Flammeovirga yaeyamensis: one gene and its partner. The protein of the gene in region 2 binds, or shares a complex with, the protein of the main gene of each other region. Links are inferred from orthologs where the notes say so. Each region holds a gene or a part of one and is shown on either strand. Other genes may lie near its edges. The genes, in order: uvrB and KMW28_RS06630.

What was found.
Region 1: the proteins of KMW28_RS06630 (region 2) and uvrB are in contact, whole or in part, in a crystal structure (PDB 7EGT), measured with the Thermus thermophilus proteins. The link is inferred for Flammeovirga yaeyamensis from one-to-one orthologs. Residues at the interface, in WP_096412145.1 of Thermus thermophilus: His654, Arg656, Phe657, Gln666, Asp668, Glu669, Lys680, Arg681, Leu682, Ser683, Lys685, Tyr686, Ala687; in WP_096411307.1 of Thermus thermophilus: Glu23, Leu25, Arg26, Asp27, Gly28, Glu29, Arg30, Phe31, Arg55, Glu326, Asp327, Phe328, Glu379, Ser382, Gln383, His398, Gly400, Arg401.

Annotation. Positions count from the first base shown.
Region 1 is NZ_CP076132.1:4,575,018-4,586,249, forward strand. What follows is about bases 1,815-4,811. They hold uvrB (excinuclease ABC subunit UvrB), read left to right. Parts: upstream 1,815-2,294; coding sequence 2,295-4,328; downstream 4,329-4,811. Other genes in these bases: KMW28_RS18115 (OadG family protein), read right to left, coding at 1,815-2,062; tuf (elongation factor Tu), read right to left, coding at 4,573-4,811. In the rest of the region: more of KMW28_RS18115, read right to left, coding at 1,784-1,814; more of tuf, read right to left, coding at 4,812-5,751; KMW28_RS18140 (Ppx/GppA phosphatase family protein), read right to left, coding at 6,434-7,345; KMW28_RS18145 (DUF368 domain-containing protein), read left to right, coding at 7,403-8,320; KMW28_RS18155 (transposase), read right to left, coding at 9,350-9,745; KMW28_RS18160 (class II fructose-bisphosphate aldolase), read right to left, coding at 9,870-10,742; KMW28_RS18165 (L-fucose/L-arabinose isomerase family protein), read right to left, coding at 10,806-11,232. UniProt on the Escherichia coli protein: The UvrABC repair system catalyzes the recognition and processing of DNA lesions. A damage recognition complex composed of 2 UvrA and 2 UvrB subunits scans DNA for abnormalities.
Region 2 is NZ_CP076132.1:1,705,926-1,722,422, forward strand. What follows is about bases 5,184-8,140. They hold KMW28_RS06630 (ATP-dependent helicase), read right to left. Parts: upstream 7,806-8,140; coding sequence 5,562-7,805; downstream 5,184-5,561. Other genes in these bases: KMW28_RS06625 (hypothetical protein), read right to left, coding at 5,184-5,446. Also shown: KMW28_RS06600 (response regulator transcription factor), read right to left, coding at 1-244; KMW28_RS06605 (sensor histidine kinase), read right to left, coding at 237-1,880; KMW28_RS06615 (SDR family NAD(P)-dependent oxidoreductase), read right to left, coding at 2,645-3,358; KMW28_RS06620 (YpdA family putative bacillithiol disulfide reductase), read right to left, coding at 3,358-4,341; more of KMW28_RS06625, read right to left, coding at 4,343-5,183; KMW28_RS06635 (YqgE/AlgH family protein), read left to right, coding at 8,514-9,017; KMW28_RS06640 (M3 family metallopeptidase), read left to right, coding at 9,108-11,147; KMW28_RS06645 (HesB/IscA family protein), read left to right, coding at 11,237-11,563; KMW28_RS06650 (7TM diverse intracellular signaling domain-containing protein), read left to right, coding at 11,842-13,749; KMW28_RS06655 (SusC/RagA family TonB-linked outer membrane protein), read left to right, coding at 14,053-16,497. UniProt on the Escherichia coli protein: A helicase with DNA-dependent ATPase activity. Unwinds DNA duplexes with 3'-5' polarity. Translocates on single-stranded DNA with 3'-5' polarity. Initiates unwinding more efficiently from a nicked substrate than double-stranded DNA.

The DNA of each region.
Region 1 (11,232 bases), 2.9 Mb from region 2 along the record:
ATATAGCCAATAATATCACCTTCCTTCACTTCATCACCAATCTTCTTTGGCTCTTCAGATGATGTCTTCGTCAAGAAAAACTTACCTTCCAATGGAGCCTGAACAGATTGCCCAATTTCTTTAGTGGCTTCTACTTTCGCTGGTACTAATTTTTGTTGATGATCTCCTACTTCCTTTTGACCATAACCAATCTTTACATCAAATGATTGCCCATCGACAGTAATGTTTAAATGTTGTGGTCTATCTTCAACCACATTATTTGATACTACCACAGGCTGATCCTCCGTTTTCGACTTTCTTTTGGCTACATCGTCAACAAATGCAGCTTTTGCCTCTCCACTTTTATATGCTCTATACTGAGCAGGATGCATTGCAAACTCAAACAACTCTTCATTATCTTCCCCAAATTCCCATTTGTTTTTCAGCATTTCATCACTTGCCTTTTCCAGTTCATCTCCTAGTTGCTTATCATGAAACTCTTGTGGATCCCCATCAAAGAAGTGTCTTTCTTGGGCATATGCCAGTGCTTTGATTTCATCAGCAACTTCTCCAGGAAGTTTACCCGATTTACCCAATAACATATCCCATGTATTATCATCAATTAAAGTCCAGCGTTCCTTACCTTTAATCAATTGCATCACATTCATCAAAGCTGTATTCTTCACATATTGAGAATAAGGAGTAACAAGTGGCGGATAACCGAGCTTAGGCCAAATGAATTTCACTTCATCAAAAAGCTTAATCAACAACTCATCTTGAGTTAAGGTTGGCTGATCTCTTTTAGATAACCACTTATTGATACTACTTAGATTATTTTCCAAATCGGCCATCAAAGAACCCATCATTCCACCAGGAAGACCCGGCCCGATAAGGAGGGAATTCATAAATCTATTTTTAGGATTGATATACAGCCCAAGGAAATCATCAATAAACTCTTGAGTGAGTCGCCTTACCTCCATATAAGCATTCATATTGATATCAGGGACAATGAATCCTGCATCTTTAAGCATTTCATGTGCTGTAATCAAATCAACATGCCCTGTACCCCAAGACAATGGCTCCATTCCGACATCAATATATTCCACCCCAGCTCTAGCTACTTCCAATATAGAAGCAGGTGCAAAGCCTGGTCCTGAATGTGCGTGATATTGAATGATAGTTTGTGGATTTTTAGCTTTTATTCCTTTAACTATTTTACCTAAAGATTCTGGTCGCCCGATACCAGCCATATCTTTTATACAGATTTCATCTGCACCTACATCGATTAAATGATTGGCTAAATCCACATAATATTCAACAGTATGAACAGGAGAAAAAGTAATGGATAAACTCGCTTGGGCGATCATCCCTCCTTCTTTTGCAAACCGTATAGAGCGTTCTAAGTTTCTTGGATCATTTAGTCCACAAAAAGATCTCGCGATATCAGTCCCTTGCTTTTTCTTCAAGCGGAAAATCATTTTTCGCAACTCTTCAGAACACGGACTCATCCGAATTCCATTTAATGATCTTTCCAACATATGCGTTTGAATACCCGCATCTTTAAATGGTTTTGTCCAAGCTCTTACCGCTTTATTCGGATTTTCTCCAAACAATAAATTGATTTGCTCGAAACCTCCTCCATTGGTTTCTACTCTACTGAAACATCCCATATCGACAATATGAGGTGCTACTTTCGTTAATTGATCTACTCTAGGCACGTATTTCCCTGATGATTGCCACATATCGCGGTACACCAAAGAAAATTTAATTTCTCTGCTCATTTTTAATGCTGATTAGGTTAAGGTTAAATTTTGTTCTTCGTTGATTTTGTAATTTCTACTACTCTTCCTTCTCCTTTTGTAGCGATTGAAACCGATGCGGAAAGAACGGCTACCATCTGAGGAGAAACTAAAGGCCCATTTTTTGGATTGATCGACTTTTTAGTTGGTATTTCTTCCGGCAAATAAGAGTTTGTGATGTTAATAATTAGCTTACCGGATAAAACAACCATCGTTAGAATAGTAAATACAGTCCCCATCCCAACCACTAAAAGCAGCAGGGCTGATTCTAAATTTTCCATCATAATTTATTATTGGTATGTGTTGTTTCTAAGTTCTAGTTGATGTTGTCTTTGGATAAAAATCAATTTATAGCTTATCAATAAATTTTTAAGTGATGATTATCACTGAATTACATCAATTAATATTAGTGTTATTTCTACATTTATTTTTTATATGAATAATCACTTCATCCAAGACAAAAAGAGCAAATTGGAAAAGAAATTAGTATATTTATAGCTTACTATTTTTCGAAATATGGATTTTAAATTAATAGCCGATTTTAAACCTATGGGTGATCAGCCCGCTGCCATTAAACAATTAGCAGAGGGAGTGGAAAGTGGAGAGGAATCTCAAATTCTTTTGGGTGTGACGGGTTCTGGTAAAACATTCAGTATAGCGAATGTTATCAAAGAGACCGGCCGACCGACATTAATATTGAGTCATAATAAAACACTTGCAGCACAACTGTATGGAGAATTCAAGCAATTCTTTCCTGAAAATGCTGTAGAGTATTTTATTTCCTACTACGATTATTATCAACCTGAAGCGTATATTCAAACCACAGACACATTCATTGAAAAAGATTTAATGATCAATGAAGAAATTGAAAAGCTTCGATTGGCTTGTACTTCTGCTTTACTATCAGGTAGAAGAGATGTGATCGTGATTGCTTCTGTTTCTTGTATCTATGGTATCGGTAATCCTGAGGAATTCGGAAAAAATGTTCTCAAACTAAGAACAGGAATTGAATATCCTCGACAAAAGTTACTTCGCGATTTTGTAGATATTCTTTACTCTAGAAATGAAATGGAATTTAACCGAGGTAATTTCAGAGTAAAAGGAGATACGGTTGATATCTACCCTGCCTATGCAGATTTTGCTTATCGTATTATTTATTGGGATGATGAAATTGAAGAAATTCAACGTATCGATCCAATCACTGGCAAAATGCAATCCCGCGAAGATGGTATCACAATTTTCCCAGCCAACCTTTTTGTTACAAGCAAAGACACAGTAAATGATTCTATCGTTCAGATTCAAGATGAAATGATAGAACAGATTAGATATTTCGAAAAAGATCAAAGAGTATTAGAATCCAAAAGAATAAAAGAAAGAACTGAATTCGATTTGGAGATGATCCGTGAGTTGGGTTATTGTTCTGGTATTGAAAACTACTCAAGATTTTTTGATAGAAGACGTCCAGGTCAACGCCCCTTCTGTCTCCTTGATTATTTCCCAGACGATTTCTTAATGGTAATCGACGAAAGTCATGTTACTCTACCTCAAATTCGAGCAATGTGGGGAGGTGACCGTTCTAGAAAAATTTCGTTGGTAGATAATGGATTCCGTTTACCTTCAGCTTTAGACAACCGACCACTTACTTTTAATGAATTTGAAAGTATCGTAAGTCAGAGTATTTATGTAAGTGCTACTCCTGGCGATTACGAATTACTAAAAACAGAAGGAGCAATTACCGAACAAGTCATTCGCCCAACTGGACTTTTAGATCCAGAAATTGATGTTCGCCCAACACTAAATCAAATTGATGATTTATTAGAGGAAGTCACAGCTACCATCGAAAAGGGGGATAGAATTTTAATTACCACGCTGACCAAGAGAATGGCGGAAGAATTATCCCGATACCTAGATGATATCGGGGTAAAATCGACTTATCTCCACTCGGAAATTAAACCTTTAGATAGAGTAGAAATTCTAAGACAACTTCGTTTGGGTATCGTCGATGTACTTGTTGGTGTAAATCTCTTGAGAGAGGGATTGGATTTACCAGAAGTTTCTTTGGTGGCTATTATGGATGCAGACAAAGAAGGTTTCTTAAGAAATGAACGCTCTTTGATACAAACGATCGGTCGTGCTGCCCGTAACTCGGAAGGTAGAGTAATTATGTACGCAGATAAAATGACTAAATCGATGGAAAAAGCGATTAGTGAAACCAAAAGGCGTCGTAAACTGCAGCATGAATATAATGTAGAACATGGTATCACTCCTACAACTGTAAGAAAATCACATGATGCTATTTTAGAACAAACTCAAGTTGCTGATAGAAAAACAATCACTAAAGAATACCAAACTGAGGAAGAAAGCCAAGCAAAAGCAGCGGAAGAGGCATCAACTTATCAGGAAAACAGTAAGTCTGCTAATATAAAAGAACAACTTGCTCAAGTGAAGAAAGATATGGAGAAAGCAGCAAGTAATCTTGATTTTGTAGAAGCAGCGAGGTTAAGAGATATAATGTTTGAACTTGAAAGAGTAAAGAATAGTAAGGTTTAAGCAGGTAGTAGGTAGTAATTTACTTTGATATATGGAATCCCATTGGAATGTATTTTCTGATGGGATTTTTTTATAGTTAGGAATTAGGAACGAGGAGTTAGGAGTTTTTTGATTATTACTTTTCGATAAATCATATAAACTGAAGATGCTTATGCATTTATTAAAACCCTGTAAAATATAAAAAGAGGTTATCTATTGCTAGATAACCTCTTAATATATGTGCTCAACTAATGTTGAGAATCAATTACTCAACGATTGTAGTAACTTGACCTGCACCTACTGTACGTCCACCTTCACGGATCGCGAAACGAAGACCTTCCTCCATTGCGATTTCCTTTTGAAGATCAACTGTGATAGTTACGTTATCACCAGGCATTACCATCTCAACACCGTCAGGTAGAGCGATAGTACCAGTTACGTCAGTTGTACGGAAGTAGAACTGAGGGTTGTAACCTTTGAAGAATGGAGTGTGACGACCACCTTCTTCTTTTGAAAGAACGTAGATCTCAGCAGTAAACTTCTTGTGAGGAGTTACAGAACCTGGCTTACAGATTACCATACCACGCTTGATGTCAGCTTTGTCGATACCTCTAAGAAGGATACCTACGTTGTCACCAGCTTCACCTCTATCCAAGATCTTACGGAACATCTCAACACCAGTAATAGTTGATGTTAATTTGTCACCAAGACCCATGATTTCAACTGCGTCACCTGTGTTAGCAACACCTTTCTCAATACGACCTGTAGCTACTGTACCACGACCTGTGATCGAGAATACGTCCTCTACTGGCATTAAGAAATCCTTGTCTACGTCACGCTCTGGTAGAGGAATTTCAGTATCAACAGCTTCCATTAATTCTTCAACTGTTTTTACCCACTTATCTTCACCGTTCAATGCACCTAATGCAGAACCACGAACGATAACAGCGTCCTCATAACCTTTAGACTCAAGTTCTTCAGCTACTTCCATTTCAACTAGCTCAAGCATCTCTTCGTCGTCTACCATATCCGCTTTGTTCAAGAACACAACGATTTTAGGTACACCAACCTGACGAGCTAATAGGATGTGCTCTTTAGTTTGAGGCATAGCACCATCTGTAGCAGCAACTACAAGGATAGCACCGTCCATTTGTGCAGCACCAGTTACCATGTTTTTCACGTAATCGGCGTGACCTGGACAGTCAACGTGTGCGTAGTGACGGTTCTCAGTTTGGTATTCAACGTGTGAAGTGTTGATCGTGATACCACGTTCTTTTTCTTCTGGAGCGTTGTCAATTTGTGAGAAATCTCTTTGTTCAGCAAGACCTTTGTTTGCTAAAACTGATGAAATTGCCGCAGTTAAAGTAGTTTTACCGTGGTCAACGTGACCGATTGTACCAATGTTCAAATGGGGTTTCGAACGGTCAAATGTTTCCTTAGCCATCTTTTCTAAAAAGAATTATATACAATTAATAGATTTCAATCTTCAGATTTTGAAAGCAAAATCGAGCTGCCGAGGAGATTTGAACTCCCGACCTCTTCCTTACCAAGGAAGTACTCTACCCCTGAGCTACGGCAGCTTATGCGAATACCGCAATCTAGCTAGGCAGATTTACCGATTTTCCTTAAAAGGTATAATTAGAGATCTGAAGAAAACTAACTATACTTTTCTCAACAAACGCCATTATCCGAAGACAACTTTGTCTGTTAATAGTGGGAGGGGCAGGATTCGAACCTGCGAAGCCGAAGCAACGGATTTACAGTCCGTCCCATTTGACCGCTCTGGAACCTTCCCAAGGCAAGATTTTGAGTACCAAAAAATGGTTCTCGTATCTATTCGAGATGCAAAGGTAAATTGATTTTCAAAAACTTCAAACATCTAACTAAAAAATAGATAGATTTATATACGTTAAAATAGGTTTTTATTGGATAAGTGATAATTACAGTGCAATTAAAACGACTTACAAACCATTAAAAATCAACAAGTTGCAATATATATTTTTCTATTTTAAATCTTTGTTAAGAGTATGCAAACAAACCTTTCTAAATCAAAAATTTATTCAAGTTTTTTCATTTTAGGCTTTAATTTGGGTTTATATTGTATTTAAAGTCGGAATTTATGGTATTTATTTCGTTCTCAGTAACAAACCTTCTCTTAGAGATGCTGAAGATATAAATAATTTTCCTAAAGACAATTTATCTAGGACACATTTTAGTAAACAAGAAGCCGGAACGACCATATCTACCCTCTGAGGAATAAGTCCTTTTATCTTAAAACGTTCTTCTCTATTCCATCCCACAAACTTCTCATACATTTCATCATAATCGGAATTATCTACCACTTGTACATCCTTTGCTGACACATTATTATAAGCTCCATAAACTTCTTGAATCGTATGGAAAGTACCTGCTGCTCCTATAATTTTCTTTGGTTGATATTTTCCGACGGCATCCCAAAGCGACATCAACCTGTTCTCTACATAATCAAATAATGCTTCTTTATCTGATGATGCAATAGGATCTATCTTGCAAAAGGAATCAAATAATCGTTGTGCTCCCACTTCAAAACTTTCTTTCCAAAGCACTTTTTCGCTATCACAAATAATAAATTCTGTACTTCCACCACCTATATCCATAATAATAGCTGTGTCTTCTATTGATATGTCAGACCGTACACCATAATAAATCACTTCTGCCTCTTCATCTCCTTGAATGATATTTACATCAAAATTAAACTTTGATTTAATCGCTTCACGAAATTCTACTCCATTCTTAGCTACTCTTACTGCACTTGTAGCGGCTACTTCAATAGACACCACATCATATTCACTTATTATTTGATGAAACTTTCCGAGTGCATCAAACGCTCTTTGCTGTGCCTTCTCTGTAATATAACCATCGGAGATTCCTCCCTTTCCTAATCGAACAAAAATATCTTCAGTATATAATTTCTTTATCTTATCATGACCTTCCACTTCTCCTATTAATAACTGAAAAGTGTTGGTCCCCATATCAATTGATGCTTTTCTTTGTGTCATTTCTGATAGATTTAAATGAACTACCTTATATTTGCCCCAAATTAGAAGATCAAATCAATGAAAGAAAAACTTTTTATCTTTTTAAAAGGATTAGCTATGGGTGCGGCTGATGTAGTACCCGGTGTTTCTGGAGGAACAGTTGCATTTATTACGGGTATTTATGAGCGATTATTGAATGCAATCAATTCTATCGACCTTGAAGCATTAAAACTATTATCGAAATTTAAAATCAAGGAACTTTGGGAAAAACTAGACCTTAATTTCTTACTTCCATTATTTGTAGGTATTGGCACAGCGGTATTCTCACTAGCTAAATTGATGAAATATCTTTTAGTTCATGAACCTATCGGGCTTTGGTCTTTCTTCTTTGGATTAATCATCGCTTCTACTTTGCTTGTGGGAAAACAAGTGAAGAAATGGAATGTAGCCACGATCATAGCCATTATTATAGGTGCAGTTCTTTCGTATTGGATCACCATCGCCACACCTAGTCAGGCTCCTGAAGGAATGATTTATATCTTCTTCGCCGGTATGATTGCTATTTGTGCCATGATACTTCCAGGTATTTCTGGTTCATTCATGTTACTATTAATGGGACAATATGATCAGATTATCTCTGCGATTACAGACTTAAATATTAAAGTAATTGCGGTATTTGGAGCGGGTGCTGCTATTGGTATCACTAGTTTCTCTAGAATATTATCATTCCTATTAAAGAAGTATCACGATTTCACTATTGCTCTTTTATCGGGAGTAATGATTGGTTCTTTAAATAAGGTATGGCCTTGGAAACAGATCTTGAAGACTTATGTAGACCGTCACGGAGAAACGAAACCTTTAATTGAGAAGTCTATTCTTCCTCAACACTTCGAAGGTGATAATCAGTTGATCTTAGCAATTGTGTTGGCTATTGTTGGTTTTGTGTTAGTATATGGAATTGAGAAGTTTGCTTCTAAAGATACTGAAGTAGCATAAATATCAACAACCTTGTAAAGTCCTGAAATAACGATACAGGTTTTTACTAAATTTATTTTAAATATAAGACTCAATAATTTAAAAGTTATTGGGTCTTTTTTTCGCCTAACATATTTCCACCATTAAAGGTTTCTAAAATTTGTTATGTTGCTTTTACCTTTACCTTTTGGTAAGTTCTTCTTCTTTTTCCTCTTGTTTTATGCATTTGAATTGGTGTTTTCATATAGCATGACATATGAGGTCGCACTAAGTTATAAGTTTTTATACATTCTTTTAAGTATGCTTCAAAGACTATTTCATAATTAACATATTTACTCAGATTAAAATCATGCTTTATGGTTCTGTTGATGCGTTCTGCAATAGCATTTTTATATGGATCATAAGTCTCAGTCATACTCGTTATAATTTTTGCTTTTCTAAGCAATTTCTGATAAGCTTTGCTGCAATACTGTACACCTCTATCTGAGTGATGAATTAACTTTTCCCCCTTATACTCACGTTGTTTTATTGCCATTTTTAATGCCCTAATTGCACCTTGCTTATCTAACGACCTAGATAAGTCATATCCCATAATTTTTTTAGAATAAGCATCCGTAATTAAAGCTAAATACCAAGGGTTATCTCTTGTGCCAACATATGTAATATCAGCTACCATGACTTGTTCAGGCCTAGTAATTTCTAAGCCATCAACCAAATCTGGATAAGTTTTGAATCTATGATCTGAGTCTGTTGTTACATGATATGCTCTCTTAGGTTTTATATCTAAGTGATTGGCTTTCAAAATCTGCAGCAATTTATCTCGTCCTACACCCAGAGATTTCAAATCAGAGTACAGTAGAGTGTACAACATTCTATGACCACTGTTGGGTAACTTTATTCTAACGTTTTCTACGAGTGATACTACTTGCTCAGAAATTTTCAGATCTTTTTCTTTTCGCTTAATAGAGCGGTAATACACTTGACGGTCTTTCCCAAGTAATTGACTTGAATATTCTACACCTTTAGAATACTCACCTCTGAAATGGTCTACTACTTGGGTGAAGAGTTTTTTCTTATATCAATTTTATATTCCTTTTCAGCCAAATCAATCATCATATCGAAAATAATTGATTTATGGTCAGCTTTTTCTGCTTCAGCCTCTAATCGTTTGATTTTCTTTTTTGCTGTTTCCAACTCAAGTTTAAGCTCTAATAACTCTTGTTCAGGTGTTTTTTTCTTCATGGCACTTACTTTATGGTTCCAGTCAAAGTTACCATATTTTTGTAACCAAATCTTTACAGTTTGATTCCCTTGAATACCATATTTACGTTGAGCTGCTTTAAGACCTAGTTGACCGTTTTCAACTTCCGAGACAATTTGAAGCTTTAAGGACATTGGATAATCCTTTTGGGTACGTTTAATGAACTGATTTTTATTTTCTTCCATGATAACGATTGTTTTAGTGTATCGTTATTTTAGGACTGTACACCTTATATAAATGAAAAGGATACCCCACAACAAGGTATCCTTTTTATATGTCGCAATTTTAAAAGAGTTTCTGATATTTATTTCAGACTACAAGTTCATTTTGAAAATTCACTGCTTTTAAACGATCCACTACTACATCTTTAATTAATGGCAAGACTTCTTTCATTATAAATGGAGGATAAGCATTCATTCCTGCTTCATTCATTCGCTTCATGGCTTCTTGCATATAAGTAGTGTGCACTATGGTTCCGATATTAATCTTACTCATACCCATAGTGATTGATTTTTGGATATCTAAATCAGGAATACCGGTACCGCCGTGTAATACTAAAGGAGCAGGAATAGCTTCTGCTATCTCACCTAATCGACCAAAGTGGATTTTAGGTTCTTGAGGAGTAAAACCATGAGCAGTACCAATACCTACTGCCACAATATCAGGTTGCGCTTCTTCGTACAATTGTTTTACATCAGAAACTGAGGCTAAGAAATCATCATCTGATTTCACTTCAACACCACGACCTAGGATTTTACCAATTTCAGCTTCAACCACTACATTAGCAGACTTTGCATAAGCGACTACTTGTTTCGTCATCTTAATATTTTCCTCCAATGCTTGTTGAGATCCATCAATCATTACAGAATCGTAACCGGAGTCGATAGCCGCTTTACATTGATCAACCGAAACACTATGATCCAAATGTAAATACACTTTGTTTTTGGCATTCAAACGTACTCCTTCCACCATTTTTGTAAACACTTGTGGTGTAATCAAATCGGCAACTGGAGGATAAGTCATGACCATTACATGCGTATCCATTTCGTTGGCTGCTTCAACGACTGCCTGTAAATCATAATTATCATTTACATTGAAAGACGCCAAACACCTTTCTGTTTTTCTATATGCTTTGAAGAGATCGAGCAATGACGCGAAATCCTCTGAAAAATTCTTTTCCATAATTATAAGATGATGTGCGGGGCAACATCAAGTAGCTGCCCCATTATTTAAATGTCTATTTGATTATAAACTATGACCGTATAGATGATCTAAGCTTTTTGGAATATCAATTTGATTCACCCCCAACCAGTGGTTCAACGTATCCAAATCTTTTAAGAAATGTCCTCTACCAATAATCCAGTGATGATCACATCCATTATTCAATACAGCCGAAAGCACATCTTTTGATTCGTGAATTTCTGGACGAACTTCAGCATAACTTCCTCTAAAAGCCATTTCTGATGGTAAGATTTCACCTTCGAAGTTAAATACTCTAGCTCCATCAGGGTATTGGTATTTAGCAATAGTTACTGGTCCCGTTTTTTGCATAAACTCAAGTAACATTCCCATGCTGCTTTCAACACTGAAATTCTCTAGGATACTATGGTTTCTCACTTCAAACCCTGTTGGTTCATTAATTAATTTTGTTGGAGCTCCGCCACAGTGCCAG
Region 2 (16,497 bases):
TCAAGAAGAAAATTGGAATATCAACATCAGATTTACGGATACGTTCAGCTAATGTGAAACCGTCCATCTTTGGCATCATCACATCAAAGATACATAAATCATGATCTCCGTCTTGATACGCTCTTAAAGCTTCTTCTCCGTCTTGCGCACGTGTAACTTCAAAATTTTTAACTTCTAAGTACTCCGTTAATAACATCCCTAAGTTAGGATCATCCTCTGCAAGTAAAATTCTCGTTTTATCCATTTTCAGATATTGGTAGTTGTATTATAAATTCACTTCCTCGGCCAAGTTCACTCTTACACTTAATCGTACCGTCGTGTGCTTGGACTATGTTTTTTACATAACTTAAACCTAAACCGAATCCTTTTACATTGTGAACATTACCTGTTGGCACTCTATAAAATTTATCGAAGATTTTCGAAATGTGTTCTTTTGGTATTCCCTGTCCGTTATCCGAAACTTTTATCTCTAGATTTTCACCTTTTATAGTGGCCATCAGATCAATTTTTGGAGCTTCCGGAGAATACTTATTCGCATTATCTAACAAGTTAAAAATAATATTAGATAAATGTAACTCATCGCCAGTAACTTTTGCGTTTTCTGCATCCCAGTTGAGGTTTAATTGACCTCCTCTGTCTTCAATTTTTATTAAAGTGTTCTCGTAGGCAGTTTTCATAATCTTCTGCATGTCTACAGGAACTTTCCTTAATTTTAAATCGCCACGTTCAATTCTGGCAATTTGAAGGACACGTTCAACTTGACGACTAAGTCGCTGATTTTCATCTTTTATAACACCTAAATACCTACCTGTTATACTAGGCATTTTTTGTACATCCGGATCCATTAAGGCTTCAGTAGCAAGAGCAACAGTGGAAATCGGTGTTTTCAGCTCGTGTGTCATATTAGATATAAAATCATTTGTTATTTCTGAAATACGTTTTTGCTCTATAATAGTTCTAGCTGCGAACACAAAAGTAAGAAGTGTTAACAAAATAAATCCTAAAGATGAAAAAAGAACAAAACGCATTTTGCTGATCAGAAATCTATTTTCTTCTGGGAATTGTAAATACAAAACGTTAGAGTCGTCGAAGATATCTTTAGGGTATAATGATATGCTGTATTTACTTTCGATGATTGTAGCATTTTTTTCTACGTTGCTACTCATTATCACCGTTTCTTTAATACCGTCTTTTTGTTTAACAGCAAAATCGTATTTGGTTTTAATGCCCCTTAATTCCATTTCCTGCTTTAATAGGGAATCTAGTGTACCAAAATTTACTCTATCTTGCAGCATGGTATTTTCTGATAATATCATTTCTGAAACTACCTGATTCACCAACTCCGTTTTTTTCATGATCAAGTCCATGGCCTTGTCTAAACGCTTCTTAGCTGTTGAGTCTGTGGTGATATTACTTAAAATACTATGTTTTTTAATGGATGAATCACCACTTATACCATATTTATTTTCCTCAAAATCAGATAATACGGTTTTTGTCGCAGTACCGGTCTTTTTAATTTCGGCCTTTTCTTGAACTTTATAGGCAATACCGTCTTCTGCTAATTTATCTGAACTGATGGTTTGGGATATCTTAATGTTCTGTTTATGTGTCCAGTAAGCTTGTTGTTTTGTAGAATCATACCTCACGACAATATCGCTGTTTGATACAGAGATATCGTCCATATAACGTTTTGTTACCGTAAGAATCTCTTGTTGTTCTAACCTTTTTACTACACTAGTAAGTGTTTCTCCGATCTCTTGTTCAAAGTGACTTTTTCTCTCGGAAATAGCTGATTTAATCCAATAATATTGTAATGCAGCAAGGCCAAACATGGCGATACACATCAAAGAAATGATGGTAATGAGTCGTCTTTTTGTCATATGATATCAGAAACTGAAATGATCAGTTTTATCAAGTTACTATTAATTAATAAAGCAAAGTAATGTTTTGAAGATAAGAATTCAATTTTTTTGATTAGTAAATACAATAATTTATGTATTACATCAAAAGGGTGTACACACTACATTGACTATTCACAAATAAAGAAAATGATTTACAATTTCTTTAGTATTTAACAAAACTTATTTTAAATGTGCTTATTAATTGCTCCTAACACTTAGCACTAACATTTGTATCTTAAATTTGTTATAAAATTAAGTGAATAATAAATGCTTTTGCAAAACTGATTTTATTTAAAATTAATGGCAATCCTTAAAAGAACTTGTTTTAAGATTTTATTGTATTAGTTAAATATTTTTCACAAGTTATTTAAATGATTGCAAATTATTGGTTTTTAGCAATTTAAATGCTAAAGTTCAACTTATTAGAATTTGTTAAGAATTAGAGTCCATTAAACACTTTAAAAGCTGTTTTCATCTTTGTATTATTGTGTAACAAACAAAACGGAGAACCAATTAATCCTCCCTTATAAGCAAAAATAGCTCAGTGGCAGAGCGTGATTATTCCAAGAATAGTTCAAGGCATGGGTTCGATTCCCAATTTTGCTCTCATAGTAGAAAGTAGCAATGAGAAATAGCGAAAAAGAAGGCTTGTTTTACGAGCCTTTTTTTTATGTCCAAAAAATAAGGTTGCTTCATTTATGGATGAAACAACTTTTAATAATTATATCAAAAAGTACTACTGTTTATAACTTTCTAACGTCTTCGTACGATCCATTAGGCGTCATTAATAGTGCTGGAATAATATCTCCAATTCTTTTGGCCGCCTCTTTAGGTTTAGGCATCACATCTGTTCCTCTCGCTTCTTTAAGACGTTGCATACTTGGGAACTTGTCGTGATCTACAACTTCACACAAATAATCTTGCATTCCAGTATCAATTAATCCTGGAGCTAAAGCGGTATAATGTGTAGAAGGGTACTCAGCAGCATATAATTTGACTAACATATTTACAGCTGCTTTAGAAATAGAATAACCTGACCATCCTTTATTTCCATTGATAGAAGCACCAGAAGAGATGACAACCACTTGGTTTACCTCAATACCCATTTCATATAAAGTATCCAGTATTATTTTGTTAGCCCAAAGGTTAATATCCATTACTTCTTTCATTTCTGAAATGGAAGCTTCAGTTATGCCTTTAATTTCTCCAAGTATTCCAGCGTTTAAAATCACAACTTGTAAGTGATCTACTCCACTAAGAAGGCTTTGAATATTTTCTTTTATCTGATCAAAATCAGAAACATCAGATAAAGTATGTGTATAGTTCTCTTGTGTATCAAGTTGTGGGGCAGCACTTCTGCTTAACCCAAATACTCGATCACCTTTTTCTAAGTAATACTCTGCAAAACCACTTCCAAGGCCTTTGCTAGTACCTGTAATAAAAATATTACTACTCATTATTTCTTTAGTTTAAGATGGATGTTTTCGTATATCATTTCTGCGTGAACTCTCGAGTTCTCGATAAACCAAGAATTTGTTTTCATTCCTCCGCAAACTACTCCTGCAAGGTAAATGCCTTCTTGATTGCTCTCGTGTGTATTGGTATTGTATTCAGGGGCTTTGATATGGTCATCTGATAAGGTAATCCCGATACGCTGTAAAAAGTCAAAATCAGGCTGATAACCTGTCATGGCCAAAACAAAGTCATTCGATAGACGAGTCAATTCCTTTGAGTTCATATCTTCTATAATAATCTCAGTAGGAGTAACCTCTTTTACCTCATGTTGGAAGAATACTTTAATACTCCCTTCTTTGATTCTGTTCTCAATATCTGGTTTTACCCAATATTTTACTCTATCGTTAATTTCCTCTTCCCTTATTATTAAAGTAACATTTGCTCCCTTTCGATACGTTTCAAGGGCTGCATCAATGGCCGAATTCGCACCACCAATAACCGCAACATCTGTAAAAGAGTAGAGGTGAGGATCGTCGTAATAATGTTTTACTTTAGGTAGATCTTCGCCTGGAACATGCATTAAGTTAGGGATATCATAAAATCCGGTAGCGATTGTGACCGTTTTCGCTAGATATTCGCCTTTTGATGTTTTTATTTTATAGACCTCTTCTTCGTTAAATGACTTATCAACATTCAATACTTTTTCAAAAAGGTGAATATTGAGATCCCAAGTGGTTTGTACTCTTCTGTAGTACTCTAGGGCTTCTCTTCTTACCGGTCTGTGATTATGGGAAACGAAAGGAGCATTACCAATTTCTAATTTTTCGGATGTCGAGAAAAAAGTCATATTCACAGGGTAGTGATACAAGGAGTTGACCAAACACCCCTTTTCTAAAATAAGGTAGGACAATCCTTTTTTTTCTGCTTCAATACCACAGGCTAATCCAATAGGACCGCCACCTACAATAATGTTGTCGTAGATCATATTATTTCTTTAGACGAATAAGGCTGATTTTATCAATTACTTTCTGTAGATATTCTCTATTTTCAATCATAGAGAAACCAAAGTCGTTTATTGATAAAGCCAAGTCTATATGTTCTGTTTCAGTTAAATCTTCAAATGTAGCAGTGAGTTGTGCTGTTCTACCATTTTTAAAAGTACCGTACAATGAAATAGATACTGAGTTTACCGTAGAGTATACCAATCTACCGCAATGTTTATAATGCTTTGCCATTGTCGGATCTTCCATTAATGGTTTTTCCACTACTTTTATCCATTCTTCTTTCATTTTCTCTTTCCAGAAAACTTCGTTCGAACGGTTATTGATATTTTGTATCAAGATATTAAAATCGGATACAATACCCATAGGCATGTGACCGGTTAATAAAGCTGCATAAGTCTTGTGTTTTTCAGAATCAAAAACAAACGAGTCCTTGAGGACGCCAAGCGAATCATTATTTAAACTATCATAGAGTTGATATACTTGCTCTCTAAATTCACCCAAGTTTTCGTTCTTGATTCTATGGATAAATTCCTTTTCATCTTCTTGGAAAGGATTGTGAACATGAATCATAGCACTTGATATAGGAAATAGAGTAGTGGTATTGTGCATATGGAAGGTACCAACGGCTCTTTGCACCGAATCCATACCTAGGCGACTCATCAAATAATCTCCATTGGCATCTGTGGTGAAATGAATTAAACCACTGGCTATTTCACTTAGCCTAACCTTTTCTCTAAGTAATTTATTTTTGTAATGCAGATAGTCATGAAAGAATTTCATTTTATTCGAGCTAGCATCGAATTTTTGAATTTCAGACAAAGGAACTCTTTCATTTGGTTTTACAGTACCATTGCTTACCTGTCTTGTATATTCAAGAACATAAAGCCAATAGACTAATCCTCCAACAGTAGACAGTTCGTTATCACGCCATTTTATTACTTTACCTGAATTATCGTTATAAGTAAGGTGAAACTTAGTAGGGTTTTCCTCTATAAATTCTAAAAAATAGGGAGGGGGTTTGATGTCTTGACCAAAAAGGGAAAAAGTGATTCCTTGTAAGAGGAATATATATATAAAGGCTTTCATGTATTTACGTTCGGTAGTTTTATAGTACAAAAATCCCACATCAAAGTGTGGGACCTTGTCTTGACATAAATATACAATTATTTAAATCAAGTAATATACTATATGAAATAAATGATTATTCATCTTCTAGGATCATCAACTTAGCGAAAGTAAGGATTAAGGTCTTTTTACCCACCTCTTCGAAATTGATGATCGCTCTTCTGTCTAAACCTTCATCCGAGATTTTTTCTACTTTACCATCGCCAAACTTTGTATGTCTTACTGTTTGTCCAATAGTAAGATTATCAGTATTTGATGGGTGGAAAGGACGATCATCCTTTGGCTTCACCGCCTTTCTGATAAAGTTGGAAGGTTGTTGTCTTAAAGATCTAAAGTTAGAAAAGCCAGGTGTGCTACCAGGACCTAAGTCTTCCGAAATACTGCTTCTTCTCATACTAATGTATTGAGGAGCAATTTCGTCTATAAATCTACTTGGGTCACACATAATGGTTTTACCAAAACGGTAACGTTGCAAGGCATAAGACATGTACAGACGCTGCTTGGCACGAGTAATTGCCACATAGAATAAACGTCTTTCTTCTTCCAGGTCTTCTCTTGTCTCCAACATCATTTGAGAAGGGAAAAGATTCTCTTCCATACCAACAAGGTAGACGTAATCAAACTCCAAACCTTTCGACATGTGGATGGTCATTAAGGTGATGGCATCTGAAACATCTTCTTTATCTTGAGTGGTGATCAAAGAGATTTCTTCTAAATAAGTTGTTAGACTCTTATCTTCTTTTTCGGGATCATCAGTAAATCCTTGTATACCGTTTAGAAGTTCCTGTAAGTTGTCGTATCGGTTTTTACCTTCAGGCGTTTTGTCGTCGTATAACTCTCTTAGAATACCAGAGTTTTTGGCAATAAATGATGCGGTCTCGAAAGCATTCTTTTGTTCTGATTGCATTTGGAAGACCTTAATCATATTGGCAAAGTTCTCCACTTGTGTCGCCACACGACCTCCAAAGAACTTTCTGACATTGGCAACGATATCCCAAATGCCCATTTTGTTCTCTGCCGCTTTTACAAAAAGGTTGTTTACCGTTGTCGGTCCAATTCCTCTTTTAGGGTAGTTGATGATCCTTTTAAAAGCTTCTTCGTCTTTTGGGTTGGTCACAAACTTCAAGTAAGCGATCATATCCTTAATTTCCTTTCTCTGATAGAAAGAAAGTCCACCAAAGATTTGAGCTTTAATAGATAACTTTACCAAAGCTTCCTCTAGAGCTCTTGACTGAGAGTTCGTTCGATAAAGAATGGCGATATCAGAAGCAGGAATATGATCCTTAATCATCGCTTGCTGTATACTTTGTGCCACTCCACGTGCTTCCTCTAAATCTGTTGGCGTACGGAATACTTCGATACGTTCGCCAATAGCATTTTGAGTAAATGTATTTTTTTCTAATTGATTCTTATTGTGTGCAATAACAGAGTTGGCTGCTTCTACAATGGTTTGTGTAGAACGGTAATTCTGCTCCAATTTGATCACCTTTAATTCCGGGTAATCGGTCTTAAAGTTGAGGATGTTTTGGATGTTTGCCCCTCTAAATGCATAGATAGATTGTGCGTCATCGCCTACCACACAGATGTTACGGTTTCTTGCCGCCAATTTTCTGGTGATAAAATATTGGGTGACGTTGGTGTCTTGAAACTCATCAATAAGCACATATTTAAATTTACTTTGATATTTGTTTAAGACATCTAAATGTTGTTGGAATAAAACGGATGTATTAAAAAGGAGGTCGTCGAAATCCATCGCATTTGCTCTGAAACAACGAATAGCATATTCTTTATAAATCTCCGCAATTTTAGCTCTTCCAGAAGCTTCGTCTTCTAAACGTAAGTCGTTATTTTGTTCGTAAGCTCTCCAAGATATCAAATTGTTTTTTGCCGAGGAGATTCTAGATAAAACTACACTTGGTTTATATAATTTATCGTCTAGACGGAAATCTTTTACTACTCCTTTGATCACTGATTTAGCATCTTCAGAATCATAAATAGTAAAGTTGGATTGATAACCGATTTTCTCCGCTTCAAAACGAAGAATTCTAGCAAACACGGAGTGGAAAGTACCCATCCATAAATTCTTAGCATCATCGCCTACAGCATCGACAATACGTTCCTTCATTTCTCTTGATGCCTTATTGGTAAAGGTTAGAGAAAGAATATTGAACGGTTCTACTCCGTTGGCAATCAAGTGAGCAATTTTATAGGTTAATACCCTTGTTTTTCCTGATCCTGCACCGGCAATGATCATCATTGGGCCATCCATAGTCACTACAGCTTCACGCTGAGGTGGGTTTAATCCTTCTAAATAATCCATTATATAAATCTATCCTGCAATTGATCTGCTAATTTACAATCAATTTTGTTACTTTTTTATACATTTTGAATTATTGTCGATAAATTTTTACGCATAACGCAAGCTGATGTAAAGAAGGATAGATGGTAAAAACTCAGTTGTAGTGTTGTTTATCAATTAGATAAGGGAGGACAATGTTTCCTCTTAAGGGAGGAGCTCTATTCCTCTTAAGGGTGAACAATCCGTCCTCTTAAGGGAGGAATGATATTCCTCTCCGGGAAGGAAGAAGTAAATGATGTAAATAGATCGGAAAACATAATTTCTATAAAGAGGATAGTAAGTAGTTGCTTCAATAAATTTGATGTGTTTTTTTAAATAAAGCCCACAAACCAATGAAAATGCTTAATTATTGTAATATTCTAAGAATTGTCTGTAAAATTTAGAAATTACTACTGTTTCTTTTTGCATTTCTGAATGAATTTTAGAAATTAAAATCATGAAATTTTAAGACTTTTTAGATTTTTGTAAACAAAAGTATCAATTGGTAATTTATAGTGATATACAACCAGTAATTTTGAGCATGATCTATCAAGTAATTAGCATCATATCAATTCAAATAACTTGAACATGCATTGAAAATGTATTTAATTCCCTTCTGCTATGGATTTTACTATCAACTTTGGAACCCGCCCTATAGAAAGTGGTGACTTGTTAATATCAGAGCCCTTTATGAAAGATCGTAATTTTTCACGATCGGTAATCATCATGTGTGAACATAATGAAAATACGGGTTCATTCGGCCTGATTTTAAACAAGCCATCTTTAGTGACTATCGAAGAAGTGGAAAACCGTTTGTCCATAGATTCACCTATTTATGTAGGAGGACCTGTAGAACAGGATACATTACATTATATTCATAAATTTAAAGATGTCACCAATGCCATTCCTTTAAAAGATGGTTTGTATTGGGGAGGTAATTACAACGAGATTCAAGTACTGAACAATAAAGGACTTTTGAACAACAATAACTGTAGATTCTTTATGGGATATGCAGGTTGGGATGAGTTTCAACTTCGTTCTGAATTGAAAGAGGACAGTTGGATGGTTTCTAACATGAGACTTTCTGAGATTTTAGATTATCCTGTAGACGATTTGTGGAAACATGTACTCACAGAAATGGGAGGGAAATATAAAGTTTTCGCAAATGCTGCAAAGAATATTCGAATGAATTAGAAAATAAGATTAAGATTACGATATTGTATAGCCTTTCGCCTTGTGTGGAAGGCTATACGTGTTTATAAGCAAATAATATATATACCAAAGATGCAAAATCCTTTATTAGCACCTTTTAAAACTGTTGATGGAACAGCACCGTTTTCATTAATCAAAGAAGAACATTTTATCCCTGCATTTGATCATGCAATCTCATTAGCCAAGGAAAATATCAAGAAGATTGAAACGTCTTCTGAAGAACCTACATTTAAAAGTGTTATAGTAGATTTAGAGCATTGTTCTGATTTATTGGGGCAGATAAGCAGCATATTTTTTAATTTGAATTCAGCAGAAACGAATGATGAAATTCAAAAAATAGCGCAAGAAGTATCACCTAAATTAAGTGGACTTAGAAACGATATATTACTAAACCAAGGGATTTTTGAAAAAGTAAAATCAATTTATAATCAAAAAGATACCTTGGGTCTTGATATTGAAGATGCGAAACTGTTAGAGAAGACTTACAGTGACTTTGCACTCAATGGAGCAGAATTAAACGAAGAGCTAAAAGGTCAATTAAGAGAAGTTGATCTTGAACTTTCTAAGTTATCGCTTACATTCGGCGAGAATGTATTGGCAGCCACAAATGCTTATGCGATGATCGTTGAAAAAGAAGAAGAATTAGCCGGACTTCCTGATGCCGTAAAAGAAGCAGCAGCGATGTCAGCTAAAGAAAAAGGAATGGAAGGCAAGTGGGTATTTACACTTCAATATCCGTCATATATTCCATTTATGACATATGCTGAGAACGAAGCGTTAAGAAAGGAATTGTTCTTTGCCTTCGGTAGCAGATGTTTCGATGGTCACGATAACGACAACCAAGAGATTGTAAAACAATTGGTGTCATTTAGAAACAAGAAAGCAAAATTATTAGGCTTTGATAATTATGCCGATTACATTTTAGAGAAAAGAATGGCGACTTCACCTAATGCAGTCGTAGAATTCTTAAACGACCTTCAGGAAAAAGCTAGACCAGCAGCGGAAGCGGAAGTTGAAGATGTAATTGCTTATGCTAAAGCAAACGGAGCAACTACTGTCAATCGTTGGGATTGGGCATTTTGGTCAGAAAAACTGAAGAAGGAAAAATTTGCGATCGATGATGAAGCGCTAAAGCCTTATTTCAAACTAGAAAATGTACTAAATGGTGTATTTGAGGTAGCCAATAGATTATATGATCTAAACTTTACGCCTAGAAATGATATTGATAAATACCATGAGGATGTAATGACGTATGAGGTTACTGATAATAATGGAAGACATATATCCATTTTCTATGCGGATTTCTTCCCAAGAGTGGGTAAAAGAGGTGGTGCATGGATGACTTCTTTTAGAGGACAAAGCATTACTGGTGATACAGAAAAAAGACCTCATGTGTCTATTGTTTGTAATTTCACTAAACCAACTGAAACGAAGCCTTCTTTGTTGACTTTCAATGAGGTGACTACGCTTTTCCATGAATTTGGACATGCATTACACGGAATGTTGGCCGAAGGTAAATACGAAAGTCTAACGGGTACATCAGTATATTGGGACTTTGTAGAATTACCCTCTCAGGTATTGGAAAACTGGTGCTACGAAAGAGAAACATTAGATCTTTTTGCTAAGCATTATGAAACAGGAGAGGCTATCCCTCAAGAATTTATCGATAAAATAAAAGCTTCATCCACTTTCTTAGAAGGGTATCAAACACTACGTCAGGTGAGTTTTGGATTGCTCGATATGAAATATCATCAATTGGCAGATGGGAAAGTAGAGGATGTTTCTACTTTTGAAAAGGAAGCAATGAAGCCAACTTCAATTGATCAATTAGGAAAAGTAGAAGGAACAAATATGTCAGTGGCCTTTTCTCACATCTTCCAAGGAGGATATGCGGCAGGATACTATTCTTACAAATGGGCTGAGGTTTTAGATGCAGATGCTTTCGAATTATTCAAACAAAAAGGAATATTTGATAAAGAAACGGCAAACAGTTTCAAAGAAAATGTGTTATCTAGAGGAGGAATAGAAGATCCTATGGAGTTGTATAAACGCTTCAGAGGACAAGAACCAAAGGTAGATGCACTATTAAGAAGAGCAGGTCTTTTGAAGTAGTAATAAAAAAGTATTACCTTTGTACTTATTACAAAAATTGTTTAAACAAATAAAAGTGATTTTAGCTTTTATCTAAATTATAAAGAAATATGATTGAAGTATCTGATGCCGCTGCAAAGCGAATAATCGAACTTAGAGAACAGGAGAACAGAGGTGAAGATCAAAACGTTCGTGTTTCTGTAAAAGGTGGAGGTTGCTCAGGTCTGATGTACGACTTGGCTTTTGATGCCGAAATTAAAGATACAGACGACGTTTTCGAAGACAAAGGCGTAAAGATCTTTGTTGATAAGAAGAGCCTTCTTTATTTAGTAGGAACAACGTTAGATTTTTCTGATGGTTTAAATGGTAAAGGTTTCCAATTTGTGAACCCGAATGCAAGTAGAACTTGTGGATGTGGCGAAAGCTTCTCTATCTAACTAAACCATTTTAGTCGTATTTACAGCGACTAGAAGAAAAAAAACAAAAAGAGCTGATCTCAATAATATCTGAGATCAGCTCTTTTTTTTATAAATTTAGTTTAAAAACTTTTTTTTCAAGCAACATTTTTTTATCATAGGTCGATGAGTAAATAAAATGCTGGGTTTTGACAACTCAGATAGAATAGAGTATTTTCGATTCAACTTCTAAATTGATAAATAAGGGACTTCGCCTGTTTTGCCTGCTTTAAATTCTGGCTTAAATCTGTTAAACTAAAATGAAATTATCTTTACTTCTTAGAATATATATATTCATTCTAATTCAATTGTTTTGGAGTAGTATGCTTCAAGCAAATACATTAGATGAAATTGTGATTGATAATCCCCAAAACGAAGATGTGTTCTTTATTCGTTCCTCTCAAGTAAAAGTATTCGTTGAAAAAGGGAGTAATGAAGTTGATATTCAAGAAATATTGAAGGATTCAACTATACAATTCCAACCTTTAAAATCGGAGAGTATATTTATTACCGATCAATCGATTAAAGAGTTTTGGGTGAAAATTCAATTAAATGGAAATGTATTTACACACGATCGTTGGATTTTTGAAATCCCAGATTCTCACATAGGAGAAGTCCAAGCCTATATACATATTGTTGGCGATACTTTATTAAAAGTTGAAAAAGCGGGTTATCAACATCGTTTTCATACCAGAAATTATAAGCACAAGAATATCATCTTTCCAATGGATCAAGTGAATTTAAGGAAAGGGGATAAAGTAGAAGTGTATTTAAGGTATGATACACCATTTCAAAATGTGCTTTTTTACAAAATATCAAAAGCTAAAGCATTTATTCGATACTCAAATACTGAATATTTAATGTTGGGTTTAAACTATGGGATATTAGTATGTCTTATTGTGACAAGCATATTGTTATTCCTTACCATCAAGGACAAATTTTTACTCTTCTTAATCTTATTTTTATTGGGTAGTATATGTATAGGCTTGTCAGAAGATAATTTAGCTTCCGAATATCTTTTTAATAATTACCCTGGTTTCAATTACATACTATTAAAGTTTTCTGCCACAATTAGTATGATTTCAATTGTTTTGATGGCAACTCAATTCCTTGAAATAAGAAAAGAAAACCTTAAAGTGTATTCGGCTATTATTGGTATCAGTTTATTGAATGCATTTTATTTCCTCACCTTTAAAACATTAAACGATAGTATTTGGAAGTTGCCAACTTTCCTAATCCCCTTTTTGATTATTCTAGGATACATTTTTACTGAAAGAAATCAAAAGAAACAACAGGTGAAATACTTCCTATTGGGGTATTTGATTATCCTTACGGGATTGGTATTTCAGGTGCTTAGAAGTTACGGTATTTTTGTATCAGCCAATATCTTAATTGTATATTCTTATAATATAGGCTTATTATTAACAGGTCTATTTATGACGCTATCACAAACAGAACGATACAAAATCTTAAAAGAGGAAAAAGACAAGGCACAACAAGAACTCATTAAAGATTTAAAGATTAGAGAAAAGGTAATTGAGGATAAGGTAGAAGAACGAACAGAAAAAATTAAATCGCAGAACTTAATTATTGAAAATAAAAATAAGGAATTGGAATGGGTGAATGACGAACTCAATCAGCAAAGACTAAAAATTCAAGAATTAAATAAACAGCTAAAAATTGAAAACGAAAAACTACATGAAGATGTTGAACACTTAGAAACAGCACGTGTCTTAATGCAGGAGGTCACCTTTGAAGAATTTGAAGGTATGTTCCCAACAGACGAAAGTTGCTATAATTATTTGGAAGAAATAAAATGGAAAGAAGGCTTCCAATGTAAGAAGTGTGGTCATGATGACTATGCTACAGGAACAGGGCACAATGCTCGACGTTGTAAAAAATGTAACTATAACGAATCGGTCACTTCAGGGACTTTATTCCACCGTTTACACTTTCCAATTAAGAAAGCTTTTTACATGGTTTTTATAGTTTATGCTAAGAAGGGAGAGATCTCTTCCACAAAGTTAGCAGAGGTTTTAGAAATGAGACAGAACACCTGTTGGAAGTTTTCTAAGAAGATCAATGAAAGCATGCTACGTAAAAAAGAGGAATTAGGTTCTGAAGAAGCATTAAGGAAACAAGGTTGGGAAGCATTAATTATTACTTAAACCGGTTCCGATATCAGTTGCATAAACAGAAAAATGTGTTAAAATCGATTTTTTTTAAATGATAATGCAATAAGTAGTAAAACATACACTTATTCTTTAAGTTTCTGATAATCAATAGTTGAATCAACTTTTTTTTAAGTGATAAAATTTTTTTTGATCAAAAAAACATATTTGGTAAAGAAATATTAACCTTCAACCTTTGTAATGGCAAACAACAGTAGACGTCCCTGTTTTTTATCAACTAATGAGAGTTTAATAAACTACTCTTTTTAAAAAAATTTATTCATCGAATTTAAACTTGAAATGAGATTATTTTTACAAGCAAGTAAATGTCTCGCTCTATTCTTAGGAATGATGACTCTGATGTCCGTGAGTACATTTGCACAAGATAGAGTGATCAGCGGTACAGTTACAGACTCCTCAGATGGAAGTCCTCTACCGGGTGTGAACGTGAAGTTAGTAGATACTAACATTGGTACCATCACAGATTTGAATGGTTCCTTTAAATTAAGTATTAACGACAGCCACAAAGAAATTCTATTTTCTTATATCGGTTATTTACCAGAAACTATTGAAATTGGACAAAGAACAGTTATTGACATCCAATTAAATCAAGATGTTGAACAACTAGAAGAAGTAGTTGTTGTAGGTTACCAAGTGCAAAAGAAAAGTGTAGTGACAGGTGCTATCGCATCAGTAAAGTCAGAAGACATTACGCAAGTACCAGTACAAAACGCTGCTCAAGCATTACAAGGTAAAACAGCAGGTGTTTTAGTAACGCCGGTATCTGGTCAGCCAGGTTCAGGTATTGATATCCGTGTTCGTGGTACTGGTTCTAACGGTGACAACACTCCGTTATACGTTGTTGACGGAATTCAAATGGATAACATTAATTTCCTTAATCCTGGTGATATCGAGTCAATTGAAGTACTAAAAGATGCAGCTTCTGCAGCTATTTACGGTTCTCGTGGTGCTAACGGTGTAGTTTTAGTATCAACAAAGAAAGGTAAAGCAGGTAGAACAGTAGTTACTTACGATGGTTACTATGGAGTTCAAGAAGCTTGGAGAAAAACTCCATTGATGAATGCTCAAGAATACATGATGTTCCATAATGAAGGAGCGTTAAACGCTGGTCAGTCAATTAAGTTTACACCAGATCAAATGGCTTCTAACACTACGGACACCAACTGGCAAGATGAGATGTTCTCACAAGCACCGATTCAATCGCATACGATTCAAATGTCGGGTGGTACTGAAACATCAACTTTCATGACATCAGTTTCTTACTTTGGACAACAAGGTATCATCGCTCCAGAAAAATCTAATTTTGATCGTTATACAATTAGATTGAATTCATCTCACAAGATTTCAAAATACTTTAAAGCAGGTACTAACATTACTTTCTCAAGAGAAGAATCTAAAGGTATTAATGAGCAAAACCAATTTGGTGGTGTTTTACAAAATGCTTTATTACACGATCCTTTAACAACAGTTTGGGAAGATAGACAAGACGTAATTGAAGCATACGATGCTTATCCTGTTAAACCAGCTAACCAAAACGGTCGTTACTATGCGATCTCAGATCAAACATTGAGAGAGGTAGTGAACCCAATGGCTAGAATTGAGAATACATACGGAGAGAATGCTGGAAACAAATTCTTAGGTAATGCATATTTAGAGTTAACTCCAGGTGTGGAAGGTTTAACTTTCAAAACAGATTTCGGAGTAGATGTAGGAAGTGGAGTAACTAGAGGTTACAACCCGGAGGCATATTACAACTCTGTAAACCAAGTACTGGTTTCTGGTGTGAATCAAGGAGCAACAAATTACACTGTTTTACAGTGGGAAAATACAGCAAACTATCAAAAACAATTTGGTAAGCATAAATTGAATTTCTTATTGGGTACTACTTTAAGACAATCTTACGGTGGTGGTTTAGGATCTTCTAGAAATAACTTACAATTACCAGGTTGGGAATATGCTTATGTAAACAACGGTGCTGATGATGAAACTCAGAAAGGTAGCGGTTGGTATTGGCAACATAGATTAATGTCATTCTTCGGTTCTGTAAATTACAACTACGAAGATAAGTACATGTTAAATGTGATTGCTAGATATGACGGTTCATCAAGATTCGGTAGTAACAATCAATTTGGTTTCTTCCCTTCAGTACAAGCAGGTTGGGTAATCTCTAACGAAGAATTCTTAAAAGGTAATGAAACTTTCAACTTCCTGAAATTAAGAGCAGGTTGGGGTCAAGTAGGTAACGAAAGAATTGGTGATTTTGGATACTTAGAATTATTTGGTCAGACACCTTCTTATCCTTTCGGAACTGCTCAAGGTATGCAACCAGGTTTTGGTATTACAAGAATGGCTAACCCAGATTTGAAATGGGAAACAGCACAAGAATTGAACTTCGGTATTGATGCAGGATTTTTTAATGATGTGTTGACTGCTACAGTAGATGTTTACGATAGACAACGAATCGATTTATTAGGTACACGTCCGGTTCCTGGTTTTACAGGTGTTGGTGGTCCTTTATCTAACTTAGGTACAGTAAGTAACAAAGGTATTGAGATGTCTTTAACTTACAATACAAAAGTAAGAGACTTAGAAATCGGTATTACAGCTATTGGTGCTTACAACGATAACGAAGTAACAGCTGTAGATAATGGTGACGGAAGAATTTACGGTAACGGAATGTTCCAAACACAAGGTCAGACAATGATGGAAGTGGGACATGCATTA